Regions from separate parts of the Priestia sp. FSL W8-0001 genome, predicted to be linked through region 2. Evidence: predicted binding sites of a transcription regulator. Region 2 holds the regulator's gene; the other holds the start of a gene.
What was found. Region 2 encodes CtsR, which represses protease genes until heat stress. Its sites were predicted from a motif close to ATGGTCAATAAAGGTCAAACA; they were not measured.
Positions count from the first base shown of each region.

Region 1: a site for CtsR is predicted at 7,421-7,441, ahead of clpB (ATP-dependent chaperone ClpB). Genes of this name have one in related genera too.

Region 1 covers NZ_JBBPAL010000001.1:746,908-761,974, forward strand. The annotation lists gene MKZ18_RS04015 (carbamoyl phosphate synthase small subunit) at 1-1,040, shown strand, start outside; gene MKZ18_RS04020 (carbamoyl phosphate synthase large subunit) at 1,033-4,149, shown strand; gene argF (ornithine carbamoyltransferase) at 4,146-5,096, shown strand; gene MKZ18_RS04030 (SDR family oxidoreductase) at 5,453-6,097, shown strand; gene MKZ18_RS04035 (undecaprenyl-diphosphate phosphatase) at 6,135-6,947, opposite strand; gene MKZ18_RS04040 (YjzC family protein) at 7,172-7,351, shown strand; gene clpB (ATP-dependent chaperone ClpB) at 7,455-10,055, shown strand; one part of gene MKZ18_RS04050 (IS3 family transposase) at 10,170-10,443, shown strand; one part of gene MKZ18_RS04050 (IS3 family transposase) at 10,443-11,320, shown strand; gene MKZ18_RS04055 (solute:sodium symporter family transporter) at 12,173-13,762, shown strand; gene MKZ18_RS04060 (hypothetical protein) at 14,140-14,382, shown strand; gene MKZ18_RS04065 (AraC family transcriptional regulator) at 14,443-15,067, opposite strand, start outside.
Region 2 covers NZ_JBBPAL010000001.1:100,014-115,080, forward strand. The annotation lists rRNA gene MKZ18_RS00520 (23S ribosomal RNA) at 1-532, shown strand, start outside; rRNA gene rrf (5S ribosomal RNA) at 634-749, shown strand; gene MKZ18_RS00530 (CtsR family transcriptional regulator) at 954-1,415, shown strand; gene MKZ18_RS00535 (UvrB/UvrC motif-containing protein) at 1,453-1,992, shown strand; gene MKZ18_RS00540 (protein arginine kinase) at 1,997-3,064, shown strand; gene clpC (ATP-dependent protease ATP-binding subunit ClpC) at 3,084-5,525, shown strand; gene radA (DNA repair protein RadA) at 5,649-7,028, shown strand; gene disA (DNA integrity scanning diadenylate cyclase DisA) at 7,034-8,110, shown strand; gene MKZ18_RS00560 (PIN/TRAM domain-containing protein) at 8,253-9,350, shown strand; gene ispD (2-C-methyl-D-erythritol 4-phosphate cytidylyltransferase) at 9,376-10,065, shown strand; gene ispF (2-C-methyl-D-erythritol 2,4-cyclodiphosphate synthase) at 10,078-10,557, shown strand; gene gltX (glutamate--tRNA ligase) at 10,659-12,116, shown strand; T-box leader at 12,151-12,374, shown strand; gene cysE (serine O-acetyltransferase) at 12,424-13,077, shown strand; gene cysS (cysteine--tRNA ligase) at 13,067-14,464, shown strand; gene MKZ18_RS00590 (Mini-ribonuclease 3) at 14,472-14,885, shown strand; gene rlmB (23S rRNA (guanosine(2251)-2'-O)-methyltransferase RlmB) at 14,887-15,067, shown strand, end outside.

The DNA of each region.
Region 1 (15,067 bases), 650 kb from region 2:
ATTCATTTGAAGGTAGTATTGAACATACTGCCTCTCACCAAGCAAGCGGAGAAATTGTCTTTTTTACAGGAATGACAGGCTATCAAGAAGTTGTGACGGATCCTTCTTATAAAGACCAGATTATTGTTTTCACCTATCCATTGATTGGAAATTACGGAATTAATGAAAAAGACTTTGAAAGTAAAAAACCTCATGTAGCAGGCGTTGTCGTATACGAATGTTCCGATGAAGGATTCCATTATGAAGCGATGTATAGCTTTAAGCAATATTTGAAAAAGTGGAATATTCCTCTTATCACACATGTGGATACGAGAGCGGTCGTTAAACGAATTCGAAAAGAGGGTACAATGCAAGCAGCCTTTTCCGCTTCTGCTCAAGGTAACGTAGTAACGCACTCTGAACCATACGTAGTTAAGCAAGTATCAACGAAAGAAGTTGTATCACACGCTGGAGATAAACAACATATTGTACTAATGGATTTTGGCTGTAAGAAGTCTATTTTACAAGAATTGTTAAACCGTGGTTGCAAAGTGACGGTGGTTCCTTATTCGACTTCACTAGACGAAATTAAAGACTTAAAGCCAGATGGAATTGTTCTATCAAACGGACCGGGAGACCCGATGCAAGTGGCGAATCAATTATCAGAAATCAAAGCAATTATCAGTAAGTATCCAACGCTTGGAATTTGCTTTGGTCACCAGTTAATTGGCCTAGCGTTCGGTGCAAAAACCAAAAAATTAATGTTCGGTCATCGTGGAGCAAATCAGCCTGTTATTGATTTATTCACGAACAAAGTATGTATGACGTCACAAAACCATAGCTATGTGGTAGATGAAATGACAATCGAACAAACGCCTCTTAAAGTACGATTTAAAAATGTAAATGATCAGTCAGTTGAAGGTCTTGTACATGAGCAACTTCCGGTGTTATCAGTACAGTATCACCCAGAAGCGCATCCGGGACCAAGTGATAGCACATATATCTTTGATGAATTTATGAAGCAAGTACAGCAAGTTGGGAGCGAAAAAGTATATGCCTAAAGATAAAACAATACAAACCATTTTAGTTATTGGCTCTGGTCCAATTGTCATTGGGCAAGCAGCGGAATTTGATTACTCGGGCACACAAGCGTGTCTTTCACTGAAAGAAGAAGGCTATGAAGTCATTTTAATTAACAACAACCCGGCTACCATTATGACGGATACGCATATAGCTGATCGCATTTATTTTGAACCACTCACAGTGGATTCTGTTGAAAAGGTTATTGCAAAAGAAAAACCAGATGGACTTTTAGCAACACTAGGAGGACAAACGGGACTGAACTTAGCGTTAGAGCTACATGAACATCAAATTTTAGAAAAATACGGTGTGAAACTGCTAGGTACACCAATTGAATCTATTAAGCAAGGAGAAAGCCGTGAAGAGTTTCGTGCTCTGATGCAAGAACTAAATGAACCGGTTCCTGAAAGTGAAGTTGTAACAGAAGTTGAGCAAGCGTTAACGTTTGCGAAAGAAATCGGCTTTCCAGTTATTGTTCGACCAGCCTATACTCTGGGTGGAACTGGTGGAGGGATTGCACATTCACTAGAAGAACTTGAAAAGCTTGCTACGTCAGGTCTTCGGGAAAGTGCTATTCACCAATGTTTAGTTGAAAAAAGCATCGCAGGATTTAAAGAAGTAGAGTATGAAGTCATGCGTGATGCCAACGGAACATGCATTACAATTTGTAACATGGAAAATATTGATCCAGTTGGTGTACATACAGGGGATTCTGTTGTAGTCGCACCTTCACAAACATTAACAGACGTTGAGTATCAGATGCTGCGTTCATCATCGATTAAAATTATCTCAGCGCTTGGTATTATTGGTGGTTGTAATATTCAATTTGCGCTTGATCCTACTAGCAAGCAATATTATCTGATTGAGGTAAATCCGCGCGTCAGTCGTTCATCAGCTTTAGCATCAAAAGCGACGGGATATCCAATTGCAAAGATTGCAGCGAAACTATCCGTTGGATATAACCTTCATGAGTTATTAAACCCTGTTACGGGCGATACGTATGCTAGCTTTGAACCAGCGTTAGACTATGTGGTTGTTAAGTTTCCTAGATGGCCATTTGATAAATTCTTCTATGCAGAAAGAACGCTCGGAACGCAGATGAAAGCAACAGGTGAAGTAATGGCGATTGATCGTACCTTTACAAGAAGCTTCCAAAAAGCATTATCATCTCTTGAAATTGATTTAAATGGACTAGAAGTAGAAGAACTACAAGCTTTATCTTTAGAAGCTCTATTTGATAAGCTAGCAGATCAAAGTGACGAGCGAATCTTTATCATTTTAGAATTGCTACGTCGAAGTGTGACAACAACAGAGATTCATGAAAAAACGAAAATTGATTATTTCTATTTAAATCATTTCAGTAACTTAATTAAACAAGAGCAAGAATTAAAGAACGTTAATTTGGATTCAATTGAAAAAGAAGCACTAAAGAATGCAAAAGAACAAGGCTTTACTGATGCATATTTAGCATCGATCTGGAATGTTTCAGAGCTGCAAGTACGCTCGAAGCGTAAAAATATGAAGATTTATCCAAGCTACAAAATGGTTGATACGTGCGCAGCAGAATTTGAATCATCTACTGCATATTTCTATTCTAGCTACTATGGGGAAAATGAAATCGAAACGTCTTCAAACAAAAAAGTGGCAATTATCGGGTCTGGACCGATTCGAATTGGGCAAGGTGTAGAATTTGACTACAGCTCTGTACACGGTGTGTGGGCGCTTGAAAAGGCCGGTTATGAAACAATTTTAATTAACAACAATCCAGAAACGGTTAGCACAGACTTTGAAGTAGCAGATCGCCTCTATTTTGAACCAGTTACGGTTGAAGATGTCTTAAACGTTTTAGAAGCAGAAAGCGTAAATGACGTTATCGTTCAGTATGGCGGGCAAACGGCTATTTCATTAGTTAAAGGACTTGAAGAAGCAGGAGTGAACTTGCTTGGTATTACTAACAGCATGATTGATGCACTGGAAGACCGCGAACAATTTTATCAGCTGTTAGACGATTGTCATATTCCTCATATTCCTGGTGAGATGGCAGACAACGAGCAACAGCTTGTGAAAAAGGCAAAAGAAATGGGCTTTCCATTATTAATTCGTCCTTCTTACGTTATTGGAGGAAAAGGAATGCTTACGCTTCAAAGTGAACAGGAGCTCATGGATTGTTTATCATCCATTAAACCATCACATTTCCCAATGCTTCTCGATGCTTACTATCCAGGGCAAGAAGCTGAAGTGGATGTCGTTTGCGATGGAAAAGACGTTTTAATTCCAACAATCGTTGAGCATGTTGAAAAAGCAGGTGTTCACTCTGGTGATAGCTATGCGCTTCTACCAGCTCAAAGTGTAACGAACGCTCATAAACAACAAATGGTTTTATATGCTCAAAAAATTGTTCAAAAGCTTAACTATAAAGGAATTATGAATATTCAATATGTAATCTATAACGACGAAGTATATGTTTTAGAGGTAAACCCTCGTGCAAGTCGTACAGTCCCTGTTGTAAGTAAAGTATGCGATGTTCCGCTTATTTCGCTATCAACGCAAGTATTGCTCGGGAAATCTTTGTCGGAAATGAGCGAACAAACGGGTTTATTGCCAGACCCATCATACGTAACAGTTAAGTTTCCTGTCTTTTCGACAAGTAAGTTATCAGGAGTGGACCCGCTTGTTGGGCCGGAAATGAAATCAACGGGAGAAGGAATTGCGATTGCTTCTACAATTGAAGAAGCATCTAAAAAAGCATTTCATCAATACGTAACATCTAAAAAAGAAGCTGTTGAAGTCTATATTGATGCAGCAGAAGTATCAGAAGAGTTAAAAACAGCGATTACCCATGCTGGCTTGAAACTGGCAGATACGAAAGATTTACAAGCTTGGACAAAAGGTAAAGAAGCATTACTATTTGTAAGTTTTGATTCTGCAAAGAAAGATAATCGTATGCTTGCATTAAAGCACGGTCTGCTAGTACTAACAGAACTAGAAACGTTTGAACTGTTCTTACAGTCATATCATGTAAGTGAGTATAGTGTATCGTCAATACAAGAATGGTTTCAACATAACGAAAAGGAAGTGACAATCTCATGAGTACCGTATCAGCATCCGCAAACTTAAAAGGTAAAGATTTGCTCACGTTAAAAGATTTAACACCAGAAGATATTATGTTTTTACTAGAAAGCGCCATTATCTTAAAAGAAAAGCATGAAAATGGAGAAATCGTTAAAACGCTTGAAGGAAAAACATTGGGAATGATTTTTGAAAAGTCATCTACACGAACGCGTGTATCGTTTGAAGCAGGCATGCTTCAGCTAGGTGGAAATGCCTTGTTTTTAAGCAGTCAAGACCTTCAAATTGGCCGCGGTGAAACAATTGGCGATACGGCTCAAGTGCTGTCGCAGTTTATCGATGCGATTATGATCCGTACGTTTGAACATTCTAAAATAGAAGAGCTGGCAGAATACGCTTCTATCCCGGTAATTAATGGCTTGACGGATGATTATCATCCGTGCCAAGCACTAGCGGATTTGCTTACAATTTATGAGCATAAACAAACGTTCAGCGGTTTAAAGGTAGCTTACGTAGGTGACGGAAATAATGTAGCTCATTCACTAATGATTGCATGTGCAAAAATGGGAGTTGATTGTTCAATTGGTTGTCCCTCTGGCTATGAACCAAAGGAATTTGTAACGGAATATGCAAAAAAAGTTGCCAGCGAAACTGGAGCAACCATTACAATTACAGAAAATCCTGTTAAAGCTGTTCAAAATGCTGATGCTATTTATGCAGATGTATGGACGAGTATGGGGCAGGAAGAAGAAGCGAAAAAGCGTTTAGAAGTATTTGCTTCGTATCAAGTGAACGATGAGCTTGTTCAGCATGCTAAGTCAGATTATCTGTTTTTACATTGCTTACCTGCACATCGTGAAGAAGAAGTAACAGCAAGCATTATTGACGGGCCGAACTCCGTTGTATTCCAGCAAGCCGGAAATCGCATGCACGTACAAAAAGCATTGCTGCAAGCAATATTAGCATAATGATGGCATAAAGAGACTGGGACATAAGTATTTCAGCCAATGAACTGTCCGAGCTATTGAAAGTTAAATTCTTTTGGTAGCTCGGATAGTTTTTGTTGGTTTGAAAAACCACTAAAAACTAGCGGAATGGAGCTTAAGACACTCGACTCTCGCGGAAAGCGAATGTCTTAAGCGCAGTGGAACGAACTTGTTTTTACAACCTAACTCGTTTAGAAACGTTATGGTTCGTCTTAGAGATGGAATCATTTCGTTATGTCACAGCTTGTTGTATATATGTTCCTTTCGTATCATGTTTAATTTGGACAATCCCGGGGAACACGATAAACATATTAAGCAGAACGAAAGGTGAGGACATAATGAAAGTTTTAGTAGTAGGAGCAAATGGAACAACAGGTAAGCAAGTAGTTGAATTATTAGCTAGCTCTAGTCAACACCAACCATATGCAATGGTTCGTGAAGAAGAACAAAAACAAGCATTCGAACAACAAAATGTAGATGTGGTATTAGCTGATTTAGAAAAAGACGTATCAGAAGCAGTTAAAGGAATGGATGCTGTTATCTTTACCGCAGGATCTGGTGGTCATACGGGAGATGATAAGACAATTGCCGTGGATCAAAATGGAGCGAAGAATGTTATTGATGCAGCAAAGAAAGCAGGAGTGAAGCGCTTTGTTATGTTAAGTTCAATGGGGACGGATGCGCCTGAGCAAGGTCCAGATGGGCTTCAACTCTATCTTCGTGCCAAAGCAATTGCGGATGAGTATTTAAAACAATCAAACCTAGCGTATACAATTGTTCGTCCAGGAAGTTTATCAGATGATAAAGCCACTGGAGAAATTGATGTGAACACAGACATTGCTGACAAATCAGCAACAATTCCTCGAGCAGACGTTGCCAAAGTACTTGTAGCAAGCTTAGATGAAGAAACAACAGTTGGCAAAACGTTTGAAATATTAAGCGGTAAAACAGAAATTGAACAAGCAATTCAATTTGCTCATTAAAAAAATGCGGATGGAAAAAACCATCCGCATTTTTTGTTTAAAGGAAAATAACCACTAATGCACCGACAATAAAGCAGTAAATGGCAAAGTATTTTAAGTTTCCTCGCGCCATAATGCCCATAAACCACTTTAATGAGAAGTAAGAAGCGATTAATGAAGCAAAGAAAGCTACTGTATAGGGTAGTAATAGCTCAGAAACGTTTGGATCATTTAAGATGTCGCTAATTCCTAATACTGTTACACCTAAGCTCACGGGAATGTAAAGTAAAAATGAGAAACGAAGAGCCGTTTCTTGCTTTGTTCCGCGTAGCATAGCAGCAACAATTGTTGCCCCTGAGCGACTAATTCCAGGGATAAGCGCTACGGCCTGTGCTAATCCAATAATGATAGCGTCTTTTACAGAAAGCGCTGCGTCATTTTTTCGCCCGCGAAGGTTACGAATAATCCAAAGGGCAATACCTGTAGCAATTAAAGCAAAACCAAGCACTTTTAATGATTTTAGATTGGCTTCAATTACATCGCCAAACAGTACACCGATAACGCCTGCTGGAATTGTTCCTATAATTAAATAGATAATAAATTGAAAATCTGATTTCGAATTTGGATCTTTTGTTTTTAAGAACTTAAGGCCATTTACAATAAGTCGAATAATATCTTCACGATAAATAATGAGTACCGCAATGAGAGAAGCTGTATTGACTAAAATTTCAAAACTGAGGCCTTCAATATTTAAACCGAATAAATGTTGAGCTAGTACAATATGTCCGCTAGACGAGACAGGAATTGGCTCTGTAATCCCTTGGAAAAGGCCTAAAAATAAATATTTCAAAAGCAAATAAAATTGTTCCATGCATAAATCCTTTCTACATTTTTAATAGTTAATTTAGATACTTGTTAAAGGTACATATCCCAGTATAAAAAAACTTTGCGCCACTGTGAAGTGAAAAGGGGAATTCCTTTAAATGTAAACGCTTTTTCTAATGTTTTCCTAGTTCATATCCTGATTATGAAATGAAAAACAGGGGGCATAGTATAAGAGAAGAGCTGGATTTTATTAATGAAGGAGGAAGGGAAATGGGACAAAATCGTCATTTTACAGCAGGTCAAAAAGCGCCAAATAACGGTGTTTATATAGAAATTGGTGAAACTGGAAGCAACGTGAATCATCCGAAAAAAGTGAAGTTAAAAGCAGGAGATCGCTTTCCAGAAACGTCTAATGATGATCGTCATTGGACATATATTAGAAAGCCATAATACGCAAGTAAAGCCATCTTCTGCAGATGGCTTTACTTGCGTGGGAAAACCATTTTATAATATGAAATAAAGGTCAAAAATAGTCAAAAACGGAGGGGTTTCAATGGATGTAAATAAAATGACGCAAAAGCTTCAGGAAGGAGTTATGAACGCACAATCTGAGGCCATCAAGCGAGGTCATCAAGAAATTGATAGTCTACACTTGCTTTACTCATTGATTCATCAGCCAGATGGAATTGCAGTTCGTATTTTAGAGCACTTACATATTGAAACAGAGAAGTTTGTAAAAAGTGTAGAAGCGGAGCTAGCGAAAAAGCCGTCTGTAACAGGTTCAGGTGTTGAAGCTGGCAAAATATATATTACGTCTGCTCTACAGCAACTGCTCGTTAAAGCTCAAGAAGAGGCAGACGGTTTAAAAGACGAGTACATGGCGGTGGAGCATTTATTTTTAGCCGCTGCTAATGAGGCCTCTACAACTAGCTTGGGAAGGTTGTTTAGCCAGTACGGAATCACGAAGCAAAAACTAATGGAAGTTCTGCAAAAAATTCGTGGCAACCAGCGCATTACGAGCCAAACACCAGAAGGCACATATGAAGTTTTAAGCAAGTATGGTCGTGATTTGGTAGCAGAAGTACGAGAAGGCAAAGTAGATCCTGTTATTGGACGAGATCAAGAAATTCGTCGCGTGATTCGAATCCTGTCTCGTAAAACGAAGAATAATCCAGTATTAATCGGAGAACCAGGCGTTGGGAAGACGGCGATTGTAGAAGGACTTGCACAGCGTATTGTGCGAAGAGATGTGCCGGAAGGATTAAAGGATAAAATGGTGTTTGCTCTAGATATGGGAGCCTTAGTAGCAGGAGCGAAGTTTCGCGGTGAATTTGAAGAGCGTTTAAAAGCGGTGTTACAAGAAGTCAAAAAAAGCAATGGCCAAATTTTATTATTTATTGATGAGCTTCATACCATTGTAGGAGCTGGCCGTACAGATGGAGCCATGGATGCTGGAAATTTACTCAAGCCAATGCTTGCTCGTGGTGAACTTCACTGCATTGGAGCAACAACCCTGGATGAATACCGTCAATATATTGAAAAAGACCCTGCGTTAGAGCGCCGCTTTCAGCAAGTGTTAGTTGAAGAGCCAACGGTAGAAGATACGATTTCTATTCTTCGAGGGTTAAAAGAACGATTTGAAATTCATCACGGTGTAAACATCCATGACCGGGCTCTTGTTTCAGCTGCTGTTATGTCAGATCGCTACATATCTGACCGTTTTTTGCCCGATAAAGCAATTGATCTGATTGACGAAGCGTGTGCAACCATTCGAACAGAAATTGATTCTATGCCAGCAGAATTAGATGAGGTAACAAGAAGAGTCATGCAGCTGCAGATTGAAGAGGCTGCATTAAGTAAAGAAACGGACTTTGCTAGTACACAGCGTCTAACCGCTATTCGGGAAGAAGTAGCGAACTTAACTGAAAAAGCAGACGTGATGAAGCTTCAATGGGAGAAGGAGAAGCAGTCCATTCAAGCTGTCCAAGACGTCAGGGAAAAGCTAGAAAAAGCAAAGCGAGATCTAGAAGAAGCAGAAGGGCGTTATGACCTAAATAAAGCAGCAGAGCTTCGTCATGGACATATTCCAGCCTATGAGAAAGAATTAAAACAGCTTGAGGCCGAAGCTGCAAAAAAACAAGAGTCTCGTTTGCTGCGTGAAGAAGTTACGGAAGAAGAAATTGCAGAAATTGTGGGACGATGGACAGGCATTTCAGTGTCAAAGCTCGTAGAAGGAGAGCGAGAAAAGCTGTTAAAAATGGAATCTATTTTAAAAGCGCGCGTAATTGGGCAGGATGAGGCAGTGTCGCTTGTAACTGATGCGGTGATTCGAGCACGAGCAGGCATTCAAGATCCAAATCGCCCAATCGGTTCGTTTATCTTTCTGGGCCCAACTGGAGTTGGAAAGACAGAATTAGCTAAAACGTTAGCTGAAACGTTGTTTGACAGCGAAGATCATATTATTCGTATTGATATGTCTGAGTACATGGAAAAGCATGCAGTTTCACGCTTGATTGGTGCTCCTCCAGGATATGTTGGCTATGAAGAAGGAGGACAGTTAACGGAAGCTGTTCGTAGAAAACCATACTCCGTGGTCTTGCTGGATGAAATTGAAAAAGCACATCCAGAGGTGTTTAACGTGCTCCTTCAAATGTTGGATGATGGAAGGATAACAGATTCAAAAGGAAAGACCGTTGATTTTAAAAATACGATTATTATTATGACATCGAATATTGGTTCACAAACACTGTTAGAAGGTTTAACAGAAGATGGAAACATTGAGGAGTCAAGTCGAGAACAAGTACTTCAGCAGCTTCGCCAGCATTTTCGACCTGAGTTTTTAAATCGTGTGGATGACACGATTTTATTTAAGCCACTGTCAGTGAGTGAAGTAAAATCAATTATTGAAAAGCTTCTTAAGCAGCTTGAAAGCCGTTTGCAAGAAAGACATATTACGCTGACACTAACTGAAGAAGCAAAAAATTACATTGCGAAAGCAGGGTTTGATCCTGTTTATGGTGCGCGCCCGCTTAAACGATTTATTCAAAAGTATGTTGAAACTAAAATTGCTAGGGAATTAATTGCTGGCCATATCACAAATCATAGCGATGTAGTTATTGATAATAGAGGTGAAGAGTTCATTATTGAACAATAAATAAAAGACCATTTAGTGATGGGACTGACCCCATAAAGTGAGACAAATAAAAAACACCTTTAAGTTGAAAACTGGGTATGTAGTACCTAACAATCACTTGGAGGTGTTTTTTCTATGGGAACAAGAGTCAGTTATCCAGTCGAAATAAAGTTAAAAGCGATTGAAATGAGGTTAGCCGGTGTACCTGTAAAAGAAGTCTTATCACAACTAAACATTCGGAATCCTACCCAATTAAAAACATGGATGAAGTGGTATCAAAATGGGGATGTACACCGGTTGGAACAGCCAGTAGGCAAGCAATATGCCTATGGAAAAGGTCCTGATTTTGAAAACGAGACAGCTAAGTTAAAGACTGAGAACCGACAATTAAAGCAACAAATCGAGATTTTAAAAAAGTACAAGGAATTGGAAAGGAAGTGGTACCAGAAATCGCAGTGAACCTAGTGGAAGAGTTAAAAGAACAAATCCCTATTTATCAAATCTGTTTCCATCTTGGTATTCCTCGGTCCACTTACTACCGTTGGAAGCAGCATAGTCAACAGGATACACGAAAGAAATGGATGGAACAGCAAGTGGGTGAACAATGTCGTGCACACAAGTTTCGATATGGCTATCGGAAGATCACAGCTGTACTCAAGCGAACCATGAAGATTAACCACAAGTTTGTGCAGCGTACCATGCAGAAATACGGTTGGCAATGTCGCGTTAAACGGAAGAAACGGCAGCGAACAGGGCAACCTTATCAGGTTGCAGAGAATATATTAAATCGTGACTTTCGAGCTGAACGCCCTCTTCAAAAGCTTGTGACCGATATTACGTACTTGCCTTTTGGGCCGAAACCATTGTATCTTTCAAGTATTCAAGATTTATTTAACGGAGAAATTATTGCGTATTCCATTGGTGATTGTCAAAATGTCGCGTTTGTTTTAGACACGCTTAACCAACTCCCTTCTCTACCGGAAGGGTGCACGTTGCATAGTGATCAAGGCTCTGTGTACACATCGTATGCTTATCAACAAACAATTAAAGAGAAAGGCATTATCATGAGTATGTCCCGAAAAGGGACGCCTGCAGATAATGCCTCAATTGAATCGTTTCATTCCTCACTAAAGTCTGAAACGTTCTACCTTGACGAGTTGACATACACTACGACTACCATCATAGAGCAAACCGTCAAAAGCTATATTACGTATTATAACCATGCCCGTATTCAAACAAAATTAAACAACCAGTCTCCTGTACAATACAGAAAACGGGTTGTTTAAAAGGTGTTTTGATTCCTGTCTCAAAAACAGGGGTCAGTCCCGATTGCTAAATGGTCTTTTTGTGCTTTTAAAAAACGAAGTGTATTCTCGTAAGCATTGGAGCTATAGAATCGATCTTTTTAATGAGCAAAAAACTACCTTTGTGAGAATGGATTTTTACTATTGACTATAATTGTAAGCGCTTATAGAATGAGTATAAATTATTGAATTCGCTTTCTTAGCAAAGCACTATTTGGGATCCTAAAAGAAACAACGGACAGTAAATAATTATGCGTATACTTGTTTGGTTTCAAAAGAACTTATACAGATAAAGGAGGAAAGCAATAGTAAACTAGAGAAAGGTGATGCTAACGAAATAAGCGATATTAAGGGATAACAAGCTAATAGCAGAGCACCTAACGAAAGAGTCAACAACGCGCTTTTTTTCATTTCTATAAAGAGGTGAAGAGAAAGCCAGACTAAAATGAAATAAAATGGAATCATACATACGAGCGTAAATAAACGATAGCTATGTAACACCTGCTCGTTTATAAATGAAAAAATTCCGTTGAAAATTACGACCATATATAATATGAAAAAAAATAAGTCGTTAATTTGCACGAAAAGAAGACAAGCTCTTACTTTCATTACTTTGTTTAGCGCTTGTTGAATCAATAGCGTATAAAAAAAAGTAAGCAGCAGTATAAATAGATTCATTAAAGAGGTATAGAAATCATCGAACTGTCTGACAAAAAACAGTATGATGATATGAAAACAGCTAATTGTAAGCGTTACGAAAGTAGATGTTTGCTTCAAAAATATCTCTCCTTCATCAAAATGCACACGACAGAAAATAGAAAAGGGTGTTCATCAATGAATATAGTCACTGTGGGATCATTTATATTCTTTACCGTTTTAGTAGCATATATTTCATATCGCTTTACTCGCGATGAAAATCTTGAAACATCAGAAGGATATTTTTTAGGGGGAAGAAGCTTAACTGGTTGGGTTATTGCTGGGTCTCTGTTATTGACGAACTTATCAACAGAGCAGCTTGTAGGCTTAAATGCGGATGGTTATTCGTTTAATATGTCCGCAATGGGCTGGGAAGTAGGTTCTTCAATCGCTCTTGTATTGGTTGCGTTATTTTTACTTCCACGCTATTTAAAAGGTGGAATTACAACAATTCCAGACTTTCTAGAATCTCGATTTGATTCAGGCACTAAACAGATTGTTACCATTTTATTTTTATTTGGCTATGTACTAAATTTATTACCTCCTATTTTATATTCAGGAGCCACTGCACTAAGCAGCATCTTTAATGTTCAAGGCATGTTTGGAGTTAGTTCAACGACCGCGCTGTGGATTACAGTGTGGGGAATTGGAATTATTGGATCAATTTACGCAATATTCGGAGGATTGAAAGCGGTTGCTGTATCAGACACGGTAAATGGCATTGGTTTATTGATTGGAGGATTAATGATTCCATTTTTAGGGCTGATGGCTTTAGGTGATGGTTCACCAGTTGATGGATTCAATAAAATTATGGAAAATACCCCCGAGAAGCTAAACTCAATTGGTGGAGAGAAAGATCCCGTGCCGTTCAGCACGATGTTTACGGGAATGCTACTTGTAAACTTGTTTTATTGGGGAACAGCACAGCATATTATGCAGCGTGCATTAGCTGCCAAAAATCTTAAAGAAGGGCAAAAAGGGTTAATTATTGCAGCATTTTTAAAGCTATTAGGACCAGCATTTTTAATTATCCCTGGTATTATTGCATTTAATATTTTTGGACCAGGACTTCCACCGATGGAAGCGTATCCAAAGCTGGTTAATCATGTATTGCCAACGCCACTTGTTGGTTTCTTTGCCGCTGTATTATTCGGAGCTATTTTATCATCGTTTAACTCAGCGTTAAACTCGAGCGTTACGCTTTTTGTTTTAAATATTTACAAGCCTTATTTTAAGCCAAAAGCTACGGATAAAGAGCTTGTGAAAAATGGAAAATTGGTAGGCGTATTCTTAGCTATTTTTGCAATGTGCGTAGCGCCTTTAATTGCAAATGTACCAAACGGATTCTTTGCATATCTTCAGATGGTTAACGGTTTTTATAACGTTCCAATCTTTACGATTGTATTTATCGGCTATGTAACGAAAAAAGTGCCTGCGGTTGCAGCAAAAGTGTCATTAGCTGTATTTATCTCAATCTATGCCGTAACGCAGCTAGTATGGGATACAGGCTTACACTATCTTCACATTTTAGCCATCTTATTCGTTTTATGTAGCGGATTAATGTTTATCATCGGAAAAATTGCTCCAAAGCAAGATCTATATGTGTTAGAAGATCAAAAAGCAGTAGATTTAACCCCTTGGAAGCTTCTGTATCCGATGGGAATTGCAGCGGTTCTTGCAATGTTAGTAGTTTACGCGCTCTTTTCACCAATTGGAATTGCTTCTTAAGACAAAAGAGGCTGGGATATAAATATTTCAGTCAACGAGATATCCGACCGATTGCTAACCTGCAATCGGTCGGATATTTTTTGTTCGTTCCGAAAACAAGTTGAAAAACTGGTGGAATGAAGCGTAAAAGACGACTTCTGCGGGAAAGAGAGAAAGAGCTGGGAACCCGCAGCGAAGCGAACAGGCTGGGATTCTTCCCCGCGGAAAGCAAGTGTCTGGGGCGCAATGTAACAAACTTGTCTCTAGAGAGTAGAGTATTTTACGGGTTGAATGAATATTTCTTATCTTGCATATTGTCGAACGAAGTACTATCCTTTAAGATAATAAGCACAAAGCGTAATTCGATTAGAGGTTAAGGAAAGGAATCGGTTGAATTTATGAAAGAACATGTTGAGCGCGTATATGATGAGGCATATGACTTTATTGATCAAGCACTTCAACAAATTAGAAGCGTTGAATGCACTGAAGAAGCAGATGATGAAATAAAAGAAAAAAGACAGCGTACGGAAATTGCTTTGCAAGCAGCACGCGACATTTTAGAAAATATGATTATTCCGGGTAAGAAACTTACTTTTATTTATGAAAACGGCTCTGTTGTTGTAGAAATACCGGAAAAATAAATGAAAATCCCTTTGTTGTCGAGAATCTTGGACAACAAAGGGATTTTTTTGCTTGTACGATTATTTTGGAAGAATAAAAAGCTCATCAATTGATGCGTTGCTCTTTCGATACTGTCCAGGCGTTATATTTGTGGTTTTACGAAACACCTTCGTAAGGTAATTAGCATTGGCATAGCCGACATTTTCTGCAATCTCTTCAATTGAGTATTTTGTTTGGTTCAAAAGTTCAGCTGCTTTTTGAACCCGCATCTTTGTTAAATATTGAATCGGAGTCAATCCCGTTGTTTGCTTAAATAAGCGGCTGAAGTGATAGCGAGATAAATTTGCTGATTCCGCCATTTCATCTGGGCCGATTTCTTCATGATAATGGTTTCTAGCAAATAAGATAGAGCTAATAATGCTCTCAGGCCAGTCTTCAGTAAAGGAGTCCATATTCTTTACATATTGATAAAGCTCCATTACAAAGCGATAGCACAGGCTTGATGCATAAAATGGATCTGTAATGTTTTTTTCACTTGCTCCCTTATAGATTTGAGCCAGAAGCTGTATCGGTGCTGATTCGGGGTGGAATCGAATGACTGACTGGAACTTTGTTTTGATGTAATCCCAGCATTTTTTCACTTCATCACCATACAACGTTAAAAAGATAAATTCCCAATTTTCACTCTCTTTAGGTAAATAATAT
Region 2 (15,067 bases):
CAGGGACGAAAGTCGGGCTTAGTGATCCGGTGGTTCCGCATGGAAGGGCCATCGCTCAACGGATAAAAGCTACCCCGGGGATAACAGGCTTATCTCCCCCAAGAGTCCACATCGACGGGGAGGTTTGGCACCTCGATGTCGGCTCATCGCATCCTGGGGCTGTAGTCGGTCCCAAGGGTTGGGCTGTTCGCCCATTAAAGCGGTACGCGAGCTGGGTTCAGAACGTCGTGAGACAGTTCGGTCCCTATCCGTCGTGGGCGTAGGAAATTTGAGAGGAGCTGTCCTTAGTACGAGAGGACCGGGATGGACACACCGCTGGTGTACCAGTTGTCTTGCCAAAGGCATCGCTGGGTAGCTATGTGTGGACGGGATAAGTGCTGAAAGCATCTAAGCATGAAGCCCCCCTCAAGATGAGATTTCCCATAGCGCAAGCTAGTAAGATCCCTGAAAGATGATCAGGTTGATAGGTCAGAGGTGGAAGCACGGCGACGTGTGTAGCTGACTGATACTAATCGATCGAGGACTTAACCAAATTAGAAAAGCGAAGGCGACTAATTAGGAGCCATAGCTAGACAGTAAACCTAGTACTCAGCAAAATGTTATCTAGTTTTGAGAGAATAATCTCAAATCATGTCTGGTGGCGATAGCAGAGAGGTCACACCCGTTCCCATGCCGAACACGGAAGTTAAGTTCTCTAGCGCCGATGGTAGTTGGGACTTTGTCCCTGTGAGAGTAGGACGTTGCCAGGCATATTATTTAAAAGGATTAGCTTATAGCTAGTCCTTTTTTTATTTCTCATTAATTTCAATAAATGACGTTTTGAACCTTATTTTAGTGGAAATCATAAAAGTAAGGCAAAACTTATCAAACTACATAGTTGAAATTTTTTTCATTTCCTTTTATATTTAATTTAATAAGGTCAAATATAGTCAAAGTCAGAAGGAGGGTGCAACGTGCCAAATATCTCTGACATCATTGAACAGTATTTAAAAGAAGTGCTTGAATTAAGTGACAGAGAAATTGTTGAGATTAAACGTAGCGAAATTGCAGATCAGTTTCAATGTGTTCCATCTCAAATCAATTACGTTATTAATACGCGCTTTACGATTGAAAGAGGTTATGTGGTTGAAAGTAAGAGAGGTGGAGGTGGCTTTATCAGAATTGCTAAAGTCCGAACTCATAATGCTTCTCATTTATTTCAACAAGTCATCGATCTTATCGAATCTCAAATTTCACAGTCATATGCTGAAAGCGTCATTTTTAGGTTAGTTGGAGAAAAAGTTATTACGGAGCGAGAAGCTAAGATAATGCTTAGCGTTATTCATCGATCTGTTATTGACCTTGAGCTACCATATCGTGATGAACTTCGAGCGAAATTACTAAAAGCTATGTTGAATTCATTAAGGTATCGCTAATTGAATTGATTTTATGTAGACAGGGAGAGATGGTTGCATGATTTGTCAGCAATGTGAGATTCGACCTGCAACACTTCATTTTACGAATGTAGTGAATGGGAATAAGACAGAAGCACACCTTTGCGAACAATGCGCTGCAGAGAGTGGAGATGTATTTTCTATATCATCTCAGCAAGGCTTTTCAATTAATAGTCTATTAGCAGGACTATTAAATTTTGAACCTTCTGCTACAGGTCCGAATACAATTAAAAATGAACCACTACGTTGCCCTACATGCGGAATGACGTATCATCAATTTTCTAAAGTTGGTCGGTTTGGCTGTTCAAACTGCTATGAAACCTTTGAACAACCACTTGTTCCGTTTTTGAAGAGGTTACATGGGGGGAATTATTTACATCATGGTAAAATTCCAAAGAGAATTGGAAGTAATCTTCATTTAAAAAAGGAATTACAGGCTCTGAGATTGAATTTAAAGGAGTATATTGAAAAAGAAGAATTCGAAAAAGCTGCAGAGCTTCGAGATGAAATTCGCTTATTAGAGAAAAAAATCAATAACTCTACGGGAAAGGAGATATAGCCGCATGTCTGAACTATTCTTCACAAATCCCGTAAGCTCTTGGATGAAACAAGAAGCACCGGACTCTGATATTGTACTAAGCAGCAGAATTCGTCTAGCTAGAAATTTAACAAATTTTCTTTTTCCTACAATGTTAGTAAAAGAAAAAGCTGATGAAATTGTAAACAATTTTGATCAAGTGTTTGAAGAAATAAGGAAAATGGAAGAGTGTGAATTATCTTCTCTAAAAATGAGTGAGTTAAAGCCACTGGAGAAACGAGTACTGGTGGAGAAGCATTTAATCAGTCCTCAATTATCTGAATCTAATTCAGGGGCTTGTTATTTATCAAAGCAAGAAGATTTAAGTATTATGGTTAATGAAGAAGATCATTTACGCATACAATGTTTATTTCCAGGTCTTCAATTATCCGAAGCATTAGAACGAGCTAATGAAGTAGATAATTGGATTGAAAATCGCGTGGACTACGCTTTTGATGAACAAAGAGGCTATTTAACGAGTTGCCCAACGAATGTTGGTACAGGGCTTCGTGCCTCGGTTATGATGCATGTACCTGCATTGGTTATGACTCGTCAAATTCATCGAATTATTCCTGCAATTAATCAATTAGGTTTAGTTGTAAGAGGAATTTACGGAGAGGGTAGCGAAGCATTAGGTAATATCTTTCAAGTTTCTAACCAAATTACGTTAGGAAAATCTGAAGCTGATATTGTGTCAGACTTGAATAGTGTTGTAACACAATTAATTGCTCAAGAAAGATCTGCCAGAGATGCATTACTTAAAACGTCTCATTTGGAGTTAGAAGATCGCGTTCATCGCTCATATGGAGTATTAGCTCATAGTCGCATAATTGAATCTAAAGAAGCGTCTCAGTGCTTGTCAGATGTTCGATTAGGGATTGACTTAGGTTATATTACAAACATATCCAAAAATATTTTGAATGAACTCATTATTATGACGCAGCCAGGCTTTTTACAACAGTATTCAGGCTCTGCGTTAGATGCCCATGAACGAGATATTAAAAGAGCTACCTTAATTAGAGATCGCCTTAGTAATATTAAAAATATAGATTAACGTGGAGGGTGACAGCCGTATGATGTTTGGAAGATTTACAGAGCGTGCACAAAAAGTATTAGCGTTAGCACAAGAAGAAGCTTTACGACTTGGACATAACAATATTGGAACTGAACATATTTTATTAGGTATTGTACGTGAAGGTGACGGTATTGCTGCAAAAGCATTATCTGCATTAGGGTTAAGCACAGAAAAAATTCAAAAAGAAGTCGAAGCTCTTATTGGAAGAGGTCAAGAGTTAACTCAAACAATTCATTATACACCTCGCGCTAAAAAAGTAATTGAACTTTCAATGGATGAAGCAAGAAAATTAGGTCATTCGTATGTGGGAACTGAGCATATTTTACTTGGATTAATTCGTGAAGGTGAAGGCGTAGCTGCTCGTGTACTTAATAATTTAGGAGTGAGCTTAAATAAAGCTCGTCAACAAGTATTGCACCTGTTAGGTAGTAACGAAGCTGCTTCTAGTCATCAAGGTGGTGGAACTTCGAATGCAAATACACCAACCCTTGATAGTTTAGCTCGTGATTTAACAGTGGTAGCACGTGAAGGAAGTCTAGATCCAGTTATTGGGCGTAGCAAGGAAATTCAGCGTGTTATTGAAGTGTTGAGTCGTCGTACAAAGAATAACCCAGTTCTTATCGGTGAACCAGGTGTGGGTAAAACAGCAATCGCAGAGGGATTAGCACAGCAAATTGTTAACAACGAAGTGCCGGAGATTCTTCGAGATAAGCGCGTTATGACCCTAGATATGGGAACCGTAGTTGCTGGAACAAAATATCGTGGTGAATTTGAAGATCGTTTGAAAAAAGTAATGGATGAAATTCGTCAAGCCGGTAATATCATTCTATTTATTGATGAGCTGCATACATTAATCGGTGCTGGTGGTGCAGAAGGGGCAATTGATGCTTCAAACATTCTAAAACCATCTTTAGCACGCGGTGAATTACAATGTATTGGTGCCACTACTTTAGATGAATACCGAAAATATATTGAAAAAGATGCAGCTTTAGAGCGTCGTTTCCAGCCAATTCAAGTTGATGAGCCAACCCTAGACGAATCTATCCAAATTTTAAAAGGCTTAAGAGATCGTTATGAAGCTCATCACCGCGTATCAATTTCTGATGAAGCTATTGAACAAGCAGTAAAATTATCTGACCGTTATATCTCAGATCGCTTTTTACCAGATAAAGCAATTGATTTAATTGATGAAGCTGGTTCAAAAGTTCGCTTACGTTCATTTACGACGCCGCCTAATTTGAAAGAGTTAGAGCAGAAGCTAGAGTCAATCCGAAATGAAAAAGATGCTTCTGTCCAAAGTCAGGAGTTTGAAAAGGCTGCATCATTACGTGATACAGAACAACGCTTAAGAGAAGAATTAGAAGAAACTAAAAAAGCTTGGAAACAAGAGCAAGGTAAAGAGAATTCAGCTGTTACAGTAGAAGACATCGCGATGGTTGTATCTAGCTGGACTGGAGTGCCGGTTTCGAAATTGGCTCAGGAAGAATCAGAGCGTTTACTAAACATGGAAGAGATTTTACACTCTCGTGTCATTGGCCAAGAAGAAGCTGTAAAAGCAGTGGCAAAAGCTGTTCGTCGCGCAAGAGCAGGCTTGAAAGATCCAAAACGTCCAATAGGCTCATTTATTTTCTTGGGACCAACTGGTGTAGGTAAAACAGAGCTTGCTCGTGCTTTAGCTGAATCAATGTTTGGTGACGAAGATGCGATGATTCGTATTGATATGTCAGAGTATATGGAAAAACACTCAACTTCTCGCTTAGTAGGTTCTCCTCCAGGCTACGTTGGATATGATGAGGGTGGCCAGTTGACGGAGAAAGTTAGAAGAAAGCCATACTCTGTTGTATTACTAGATGAAATTGAAAAAGCGCATCCGGATGTATTTAACATTTTATTACAAGTTTTAGAAGACGGACGCTTAACTGATTCAAAAGGTCGCACTGTAGATTTCAGAAACACAATTCTAATCATGACTTCAAATGTTGGTGCAGATACGTTAAAACGTAACAAGCATCTTGGATTTACGGTTGAAGCAGAGGGTCAGGATTATAAGGATATGAAAGGGAAAGTTATGAGTGAGATGAAGCGTGCTTTCCGTCCAGAGTTCCTAAACCGTATTGATGAGATTATTGTGTTCCATTCGTTAGAGAAACCGCATCTAGCTGAAATTGTAAAGCTAATGGCTGATCAATTAACTAGACGCTTAAAAGAACAAGAAATTGAATTGGAATTAACAAAGGCAGCAATTGATAAGATTGCAGAAGAAGGGTTTGACCCAGAGTATGGGGCGCGTCCTCTACGTCGAGCAATCCAAAAGCATGTTGAAGATCGTTTATCTGAGGAGTTATTAAGAGGCGTCATTCAAAAAGGTCAAAAGGTAACGTTAGATGTAGAAGGTGAAAACTTTACAGTCAAGTCATCTTCACCGAGCAGTATTAGCTAAAGAATTAAGAACATGTGGGGCATACGACAAAATACGTATGCCTCCATTTTTTATTTACAATGTAAAGATAGTGTACAATAGCATCAAGGACTTTTATAAAGAACGAGGAGATTATACTAAATAATGAGTAAAAGAAAAACAAAGTTTTCATGTCAACATTGTGGGTATGAATCGGCTAAATGGATGGGAAAGTGTCCTGGCTGTGGCAGTTGGAATTCAATGGTGGAAGAAATTGAAGAGACAAAGTCTTCAAGGCGAGGAGGAGCTTTTTCTGGCGCAACGTCTACAAAGGTGCAAAAGCCTCAATCCATTACGAATATTGAATCAACGACTGAACCAAGGATATATACAAAGTCACCCGAGCTAAACCGTGTTTTAGGTGGAGGGATTGTTAGAGGATCACTAGTCTTAATTGGGGGAGATCCTGGTATTGGTAAATCAACTTTGTTGCTACAAACTTCAGCTCAGTTAGCTATGAACAAGCATAAGGTGCTTTATATATCTGGTGAGGAATCAACAAAGCAAACAAAGCTAAGAGCAGATCGCTTAGGTATTAAAGCGGAAGATTTGTATGTGCATGCAGAAACAAACTTAGAGTCAATCACAGAAGCTATCTCAAGTATGAATCCAGAACTTGTTATCATTGATTCAATTCAAACAATTTATCACGGTGACGTTACATCAGCGCCCGGAAGTGTTTCTCAAGTACGCGAGTGTACAGCAGAGTTAATGCGAATTGCAAAAACAAACGGCATAGCTATTTTTATTGTAGGTCATGTTACCAAAGAAGGGTCTATTGCAGGTCCAAGGTTACTTGAACATATGGTAGACAGTGTTTTGTATTTTGAAGGAGAACGCCACCATACGTACCGGATTTTAAGAGCAGTAAAAAACCGCTTTGGTTCAACAAACGAAATGGGTATTTTTGAAATGAAGGAAAGTGGTCTAGAGGAAGTGCTCAACCCATCTGAAATCTTTTTAGAAGAACGATCTCAAGGTGCAGCTGGTTCTGTCGTTGTGGCTTCGATGGAGGGTACTCGTCCCGTATTGGTAGAGTTACAAGCACTTATTAGCCCAACAAGCTTTGGAAATCCTAGAAGAATGTCTACAGGACTTGATCATAACCGTGTCTCGCTTATTATGGCAGTGTTAGAAAAGCGAGTAGGATTACTGTTGCAAAATCAAGATGCGTACTTAAAAGTAGCAGGTGGGGTAAAGTTAGATGAGCCAGCTATTGATTTGGCGGTTGCGGTTAGCATTGCATCGAGTTTTAAAGATGCACCTTCAAACCCTACAGACGTAGTAGTAGGAGAAGTTGGATTAACAGGTGAGGTTCGAAGAGTGTCTCGCATTGAACAACGAGTGCAAGAAGCTGTGAAATTAGGATTTAAGCGAATCATTGTTCCTGAAAAAAACTTAGGTGGTTGGAAAATACCAGAAGGCATTGACGTAGTAGGGGTGTCCACTGTGTCAGAAGCGTTACAGTACACGTTAGGAGGTTAAAAAGAATGAATGATGAAAAGATAACAGAGCAAAAGCAAATCTCTGATATTCTAGAATTTGTGGCTCCTGGAACCCCTTTTCGCGATGGTATTGAAAATGTATTAAGAGCTAAGACCGGCGGGTTAATTGTAATCGGGTACAATGATCAAGTGAAAAAGATGGTAGATGGAGGGTTTTCAATTAATTGTGCATTTACACCAGCTCACTTATATGAGTTGGCTAAAATGGATGGAGCGCTTATCTTAAATGACAGTGGTAGTAAAATTTTATTTGCAAATGCTCAATTAATGCCGGATCCATCTACTCCTTCTTCGCAAACCGGTATGCGACATCGTACAGCAGAGCGGGTTGCCAAGCAATCAGGAGTACTGGTTATTGCTATTTCACAGCGTCGAAATGTTATTACGCTGTATAAAGACTCTTCTCAATATGTATTAAAAGACATTAGCGTTATTTTAGCAAAAGCGAACCAAGCGCTTGGCACGTTGGAGAAATATAAAGCAGTTTTAGATGATTCCATCAATAGCCTAAGTGCTTTAGAGTTTGAAGAACAAGTAACTCATACAGACGTGTTACAATCTTTGCATCGCATTGAGATGGTATTGCGAATTAAAAACGAAATTTTAAGTTATATTAGGGAGTTAGGAACAGAAGGGCGATTAATTCGTCTGCAGATGAATGAATTGTTGTCTCACTTAGAAGAAGAAGCAATTTTGTTAATGAAAGATTATATGTATGATACAAGCGTAGAGCCAACAAAAGTAATTGAAAAGATGCAACAGCCATCTAATAATGTATTGCTAGATGACCAAACTCTCTTACGGCTAATGGGTTATCCAATTTATACGAGCTTTGAAGAGGGAGTTGTTCCGAGAGGATATCGAATGCTTCATAAAATTCCGCGACTACCGTCTATTATTATCGAGAACTTAATTGAAGAATTAGGCGACCTCAAGGCTATTACAGATGCAACTGTTCAGGAGCTTGATGAAGTAGAGGGTATCGGTGAAATACGTGCTCGTAAAATTCAACAAGGACTAAAGCGACTGAAGGAACAACACTTGCTAAACCGTCAGCTCTAGGATATTAATTGACTTTTTAATCTTGATTAGGATATTGTGAAAATACTAATAGAGGGACATTTTGTTTACAAATTATGTTTTCAATTAAATAAAAGGTTTCAATCATTGTAAACTGTTTATAATGATAAAAGGAGGTGATGGCGTGTTAAAACGTTTTGTTCAATTGTTTTTTATCATAACAGGTGGTACATTAGGAATCTTTCTTATCCCAGAACTTATTGAATTATTAAGTCTAAAAGATATTGCATTATTAGACAAGTCATACATTCACGCCCCTTTAGGTGCAATTCTCTTTTTTGTCATAACATTCTGGTTAGTAGATTATGTTGTAGGCTTTATTCGCCGCATCGAAGAGTCTCTTGTAAAGGCACCGGTAACAGATGTTTTATTTGGGAGTTTAGGCTTAATATTAGGGTTAATTGTTGCCTATTTAGTTGGTACGTTCCTTGGGAAAATTCAGCTGCAGGTAGTTAGTACAGTTTTACCAATCTTTTTAAGTATTTTATTAGGTTACTTAGGCTTTCAAGTAGGGTTTAAAAAGAGAGATGAGTTGGTCAATGTTTTTTCGATACCTACTCGTATTGGTAAGAAAAAAGGTTCGGAAGAAGAGCAAGAGAATAATCAATCCTTGCAGTCTTTAAAAATTTTAGATACAAGCGTTATTATCGATGGACGTATTGCAGATATATGTCAAACTGGTTTTTTAGATGGAACCATTGTCATTCCTCGATTTGTGTTAGAAGAGCTTCAGCATATCGCAGACTCATCAGATGTTTTAAAGCGCAATAGAGGTCGTCGAGGTCTTGATATCTTAAATCGAATTCAAAAGGAATTGTCTATGAAGGTAGAGATTTACGAAGGTGATTTTGAAGATATTCAAGAAGTAGATAGTAAACTTGTAAAGTTGGCAAAAGTTACTTCGGGTCTCGTCGTGACAAATGATTTTAATTTAAATAAAGTATGCGAACTGCAAAATGTAGGGGTTTTAAATATTAATGACTTAGCAAACGCAGTCAAACCAATTGTTTTACCAGGAGAAGAAATGAATGTACTTGTCATTAAAGACGGTAAGGAACACAATCAAGGTATTGCCTACTTAGACGATGGTACAATGATTGTTGTAGAAGAAGGCCGAAACTATATCGGTAAGCAAATCGATGTACTTGTGACAAGCGTACTTCAAACATCAGCTGGTCGAATGATTTTTGCTAAGCCTAAGCTCTTAGAAAAAGCCCTCTAATTTTCAGCTATAAGGGAGAAGGAACATGCAATACGATGTAATTGTTTTAGCAGCAGGACAAGGTAAGCGAATGAAAGCAGGGCGAAATAAGCAATTTCTATTAATTCGAAATGTACCTCTTCTTGTTCATACGCTAAATATATTTGAAACTGATCATACATGTAATAGCATTATTTTAGTTATTAATGACCAAGAACTAGAGGATATTACATCACTTTTAGAGCAATATCCGATGCGTAAAGTTACGGCAGTGGTGTCGGGTGGTCAAGAGCGCCAACATAGCGTGTATAATGGGTTGAAAGCCATTAAGCTGTCTAATGTGGTTCTTATACATGATGGTGCTAGACCATTTGTGAAGCATCACCATATCCACAAACTTGTAGAAGAAGCGGCAGTTAAAGAAGCGGCAACTTTAGGCGTTCCTGTTAAAGAGACGATTAAGAAAGTAGAAAACAACATCGTAGTGGAAACGATTGAACGCTCTAGCTTGTGGTCTATTCAAACCCCACAAGCTTTTCTTTCGTCTACCATTCAAAGAGCTCATAACGTAGCAAAAGAAAACGGTTATCTAGGAACAGATGATGCAAGCTTAGTGGAACAGCTAGGTCAGGAAGTAGCAATTGTACAAGGAGACTACGATAATATAAAATTAACAACACCAGAAGACTTAATTTATGCAGAAGCTATTTTAACAAAGTTGGAACAAAACAACTAAGAGGTGAAGGAAATGAATATACGTGTTGGACAAGGATTTGACGTTCATCAATTTGCAACGGGACGTCCATTAATCATTGGAGGGATTGAAATCCCATATGAGAGAGGATTACTGGGACATTCTGATGCTGATGTACTTCTGCATACGATTGCCGATGCACTGTTAGGAGCAATAGCTCAAGGGGATATTGGAAAGCATTTTCCAGACACGGATCCAGAGTTTAAAGATGCAGATTCAGCTAAGCTTTTACAACATGTGTGGAAGCTAGTGAAAGCAGAAGGTTATGCGCTCAGTAATGTAGATTGTACAATTATTGCACAGAAACCTAAGATGGCACCGTACATCCAGCCAATTCGAGAGCGTATTGCCGAACTATTAGACGCTGAAGTGTCACAGATTAATGTTAAAGCAACGACGACAGAAAAATTAGGCTTTACTGGTCGTGAAGAAGGAATTGCTTCACAAGCCGCGGTGTTAGTATATCAAAAATAACCCAGAGTCTTTAACAGAATTACATTTGGTGATAAAATTAATAATGTCGAAAAATAATAAATTACATACTTACGTAAAATAAACTGGAGGTTATCCTACTTATGTCAAAAGAAGTACGCGTTCGCTATGCACCGAGTCCAACTGGGCACCTTCATATCGGAAACGCACGAACAGCTTTATTTAATTATTTATTTGCTCGCAATCAAAACGGTAAGTTCATTATTCGTATTGAAGATACAGATCAAAAGCGTAACATTGAAGGTGGAGAAGAAAGCCAGCTTCGCTATCTAAAGTGGTTAGGCATTGATTGGGATGAAAGTATTGATATCGGTGGAGAATACGGCCCGTATCGTCAATCCGAACGTACAGAAATTTACCAAAAATATACGGACGAACTATTAGAAAAAGGTGCAGCTTACTATTGCTACTGTACAGAAGAAGAATTAGAAAAAGAACGTGAAGAGCAGACTGAAAATGGTCAAATGCCACGCTACTCAGGCAAATGCCGTAACTTAACAGAAGAGCAGCAAAAAGAATTAGTAGCAGAAGGTCGCAAGCCAAGCATTCGCTTCCGAGTTCCAACGGGTACGGTAGTGAAGTTCAACGATATTGTTAAAGGCGAAGTAGCATTTGAATCCGACGGTATCGGTGACTATGTTATCGTGAAAAAAGATGGCACGCCTACTTATAACTATGCTGTAGCTATTGATGATCATCTAATGGAAATGACGCACGTTTTACGTGGAGATGATCATATTTCAAATACACCAAAGCAAATTATGATTTATAATGCGTTAGGTTGGGAGCCGCCTGTATTTGGACATATGACATTAATTGTAAATGAAAGTCGTCGCAAACTAAGTAAGCGTGACGAGTCCATTATCCAATTTATCGAGCAGTATAAAGAATTAGGTTACTTACCTGAAGCTCTGTTCAATTTTATTGCAATGCTTGGATGGTCACCTGTAGGGGAAGAAGAAATCTTCTCAAAAGAGCAATTTATTGAAATCTTTGATCCTGCTCGTTTATCTAAATCACCAGCATTATTTGACACGAATAAACTTCGTTGGATGAACAATCAATACATGAAGCAGCTTGATTTAGATGAAGTTGTAGATCTATCTCTTCCTCATCTCGTAAAAGCTGGGCGTGTAGAAGAACAAATGACGGAAGAACAAACGAAGTGGGTAAAAGAACTAATTGCCCTTTATCAAGAACAAATGAGCTACGGTGCAGAAATCGTGGAGCTAACAGAAATGTTCTTCAAAACAGAAATTGAGTATAATGAAGAAGCGAAAGCTGTACTTGCAGAAGAGCAGGTGCCAGAGGTATTGCAAGCTTTTGCAACGGAAATTGAAGCAATGGAGACTTTTAGTCCCGAAGAGATTAAAGCAGCAACAAAAGCTGTTCAAAAAGCAACAGGTCATAAAGGTAAGAAGCTATTTATGCCAATTCGTGTAGCTACAACGGGTGAAACACATGGACCAGAATTACCAAAAGCTATTTCGCTACTTGGTAAAGCAACAGTTTTAGCTCGTCTAGCAAAAGTTTCTGGTTAACAAATTGGTTTAAAACCCATATAGTTAATATATATTGAAATCGTTGATAAGGAGAAGTAAATAGGCTATCGCTTTTTTAGAGAGGATTACCATCGGCTGAAAGTAATCTATGCGTATACCTATTGAAATGCACCTTAGAGACTTCTGTTGAAAACTGAGGTTAGTAAGCAGGAGCGGGTATCGCCGTTACACGAGATGAGTTGGAGTGCGTATCTGCACTCAAGCAGAGTGGAACCGCGTATAAGAAACGTCTCTGTGTCAGTTGACACAGAGACGTTTTTTTTATAAAAAATGGGGGGTGAAAAAGGTGATAAAGATGTTAAAAGAGGATATTGAGGTGATATTTGAACAAGATCCTGCTGCTAGGAGCTACATCGAAGTTATTTTAACGTATTCTGGGCTCCATGCTATTTGGTCACATCGTTTAGCTCACGCGTTGTTTAAACGCAAATGGTTCTTTTTAGCACGTGTAATTTCACAGGTTAGTCGCTTCTTTACAGGAATTGAAATTCATCCGGGGGCAAAAATAGGACGACGCTTTTTTATTGACCACGGAATGGGAATCGTAATTGGAGAGACTTGCGAAATAGGAGACAATGTCACGGTTTATCAGGGAGTAACTTTAGGCGGTACGGGAAAAGAAAAAGGAAAACGTCATCCAACGATTAAAGACCACGTTCTTATTGCAACGGGTGCTAAAGTTTTAGGGTCCATTACCATTAACGAAAACTCAAAAATTGGTGCCGGGTCGGTTGTCTTGAATGATGTTCCTGAGAATTCAACAGTTGTGGGAATACCAGGTCGAGTCGTCATTCAAAATGGAGTTCGTATTAAAGATTTAAATCATCAGGATTTACCAGATCCAGATGCAGAGCGATTCAAGCAGCTTGAACATCAATTAAGCGAACTACAACAAGAAATCAAGCAGCTCAAAGAAGGGAAGATTTATCATGACAATTAAGCTATATAACACATTAACTCGTCAAAAAGAAGTGTTTACACCTTTAGAGGAAAATAAGGTTAAAATGTATGTCTGTGGTCCAACTGTTTATAACTATATTCATATTGGAAATGCAAGACCCGCCATTGTATTCGATACAGTGCGTCGCTATCTAGAGTTTAGAGGGTATGAAGTACAATATGTGTCAAACTTCACAGATGTTGATGACAAGCTAATTCGAGCAGCTAAAGAGCTGGGTGAAGATGTACCAACGATTGCAGAACGATTTATTAACGCTTATTTTGAGGATACGACAGCACTTGGCTGCAAACATGCGACTATACATCCTCGCGTAACAGAGAATATGGATATTATTATTGATTTTATTGATGAGCTAGTTAAAAAAGGCTATGCATATGAGTCAGATGGAGACGTTTATTACCGCACAAGAAAGTTCGAAGGTTACGGAAAGCTTTCACATCAATCAATTGATGAGCTGCAATCAGGTGCTCGTATTGAAGTTGGAGAAAAGAAAGAAGATCCGTTAGACTTTACGTTATGGAAAGCGGCAAAAGATGGTGAAATTGCATGGGATAGTCCATGGGGGCAAGGAAGACCAGGTTGGCATATCGAGTGCTCAGCGATGGCTCGTAAATACTTAGGAGATACAATCGACATTCATGCCGGCGGTCAGGACTTATCGTTTCCTCATCATGAAAACGAAATTGCACAGTCTGAAGCATTGACGGGTAAGACATTTGCGAAATATTGGTTGCATAATGGTTATATTAATATTGATAACGAAAAAATGTCGAAGTCATTAGGAAACTTTGTACTTGTACACGACATCATTCAAAAGCACGACCCATCACTATTAAGATTCTTTATTCTATCAGTACATTACCGTCACCCAATTAATTATAACGAAGAAATCCTTGAAAATACTCGAAAAGGCTATGAGCGTTTACAAACAGCTTATGTGAACTTAAAGCACCGTTTAGAGGCAGCAACAGACTTAAACGACGGTAATTCAGAATGGCTAACTAACATTGATGAGCTTCATAACAGTTTTATTAAAGAGATGGATGATGACTTTAATACAGCAAATGCTATTTCAGTGCTATTCGAACTGGCTAAGCAAGCAAATGTATATCTACTCGAAAAGACAACATCAAAAGAAGTAATTGAAGCATTCATTAATGAATTTAACCAATTAGGTGGAGCTTTAGGCTTAACATTTGACGCTCAAGAATTAGTAGATGAGGAAATTGAAAATCTCATTCAACAGCGAATTGATGCTCGTAAAAACCGTGACTTTAAATTAGCTGATCAGATTCGCGATGAATTAAAAGCTAAGAATATTATTTTAGAGGACACGGCTCAAGGAACGCGTTGGAAAAGAGGATGATTGTTTAATGACTGAAAAAAAGTTAGATGTGAAGCAGTTGAATAGCCTAGCATTAGCTTATATGGGTGATGCAGTATTCGACTTGCATGTAAGGAAACATTTGCTTGGGTTAGGGACAGTACGCCCTAACCAGCTTCATAACAAAGCGAAAAAATATGTTTCAGCTAAAGCTCAAGCTCAGATTGTCTATCATTTTAAAGAAATTGAGTTCTTAGATGATGAAGAGCTAGCGGTGCTAAGAAGAGGACGTAATGCAAAATCAGGCACAGTTCCTAAAAACACGGATGTACAAACGTACCGCTATAGCACAGCGTTTGAAGCGTTAGTTGGCTATCATTACTTATTGGGTAACCATGAGCGTGCTCAGGAAATTATTACAAAAGCAATCTCTTTCATTTTTGAAGGAGAGGGAGGAAATTAATATGCAGCAGCAGGATTATATTATCGGACGAAATGCCGTATTAGAAGCATTAAAATCAGAAAGAGAAATTAACAAGTTATGGATTGCAGAGGGCTCTCAGGGGGGATCCATGGGAGAAATTGTGAAATTTGCTAAACGAAACGGCGTATTAGTCCAGTATGTGCCTAAAAAGAAAATTGAAC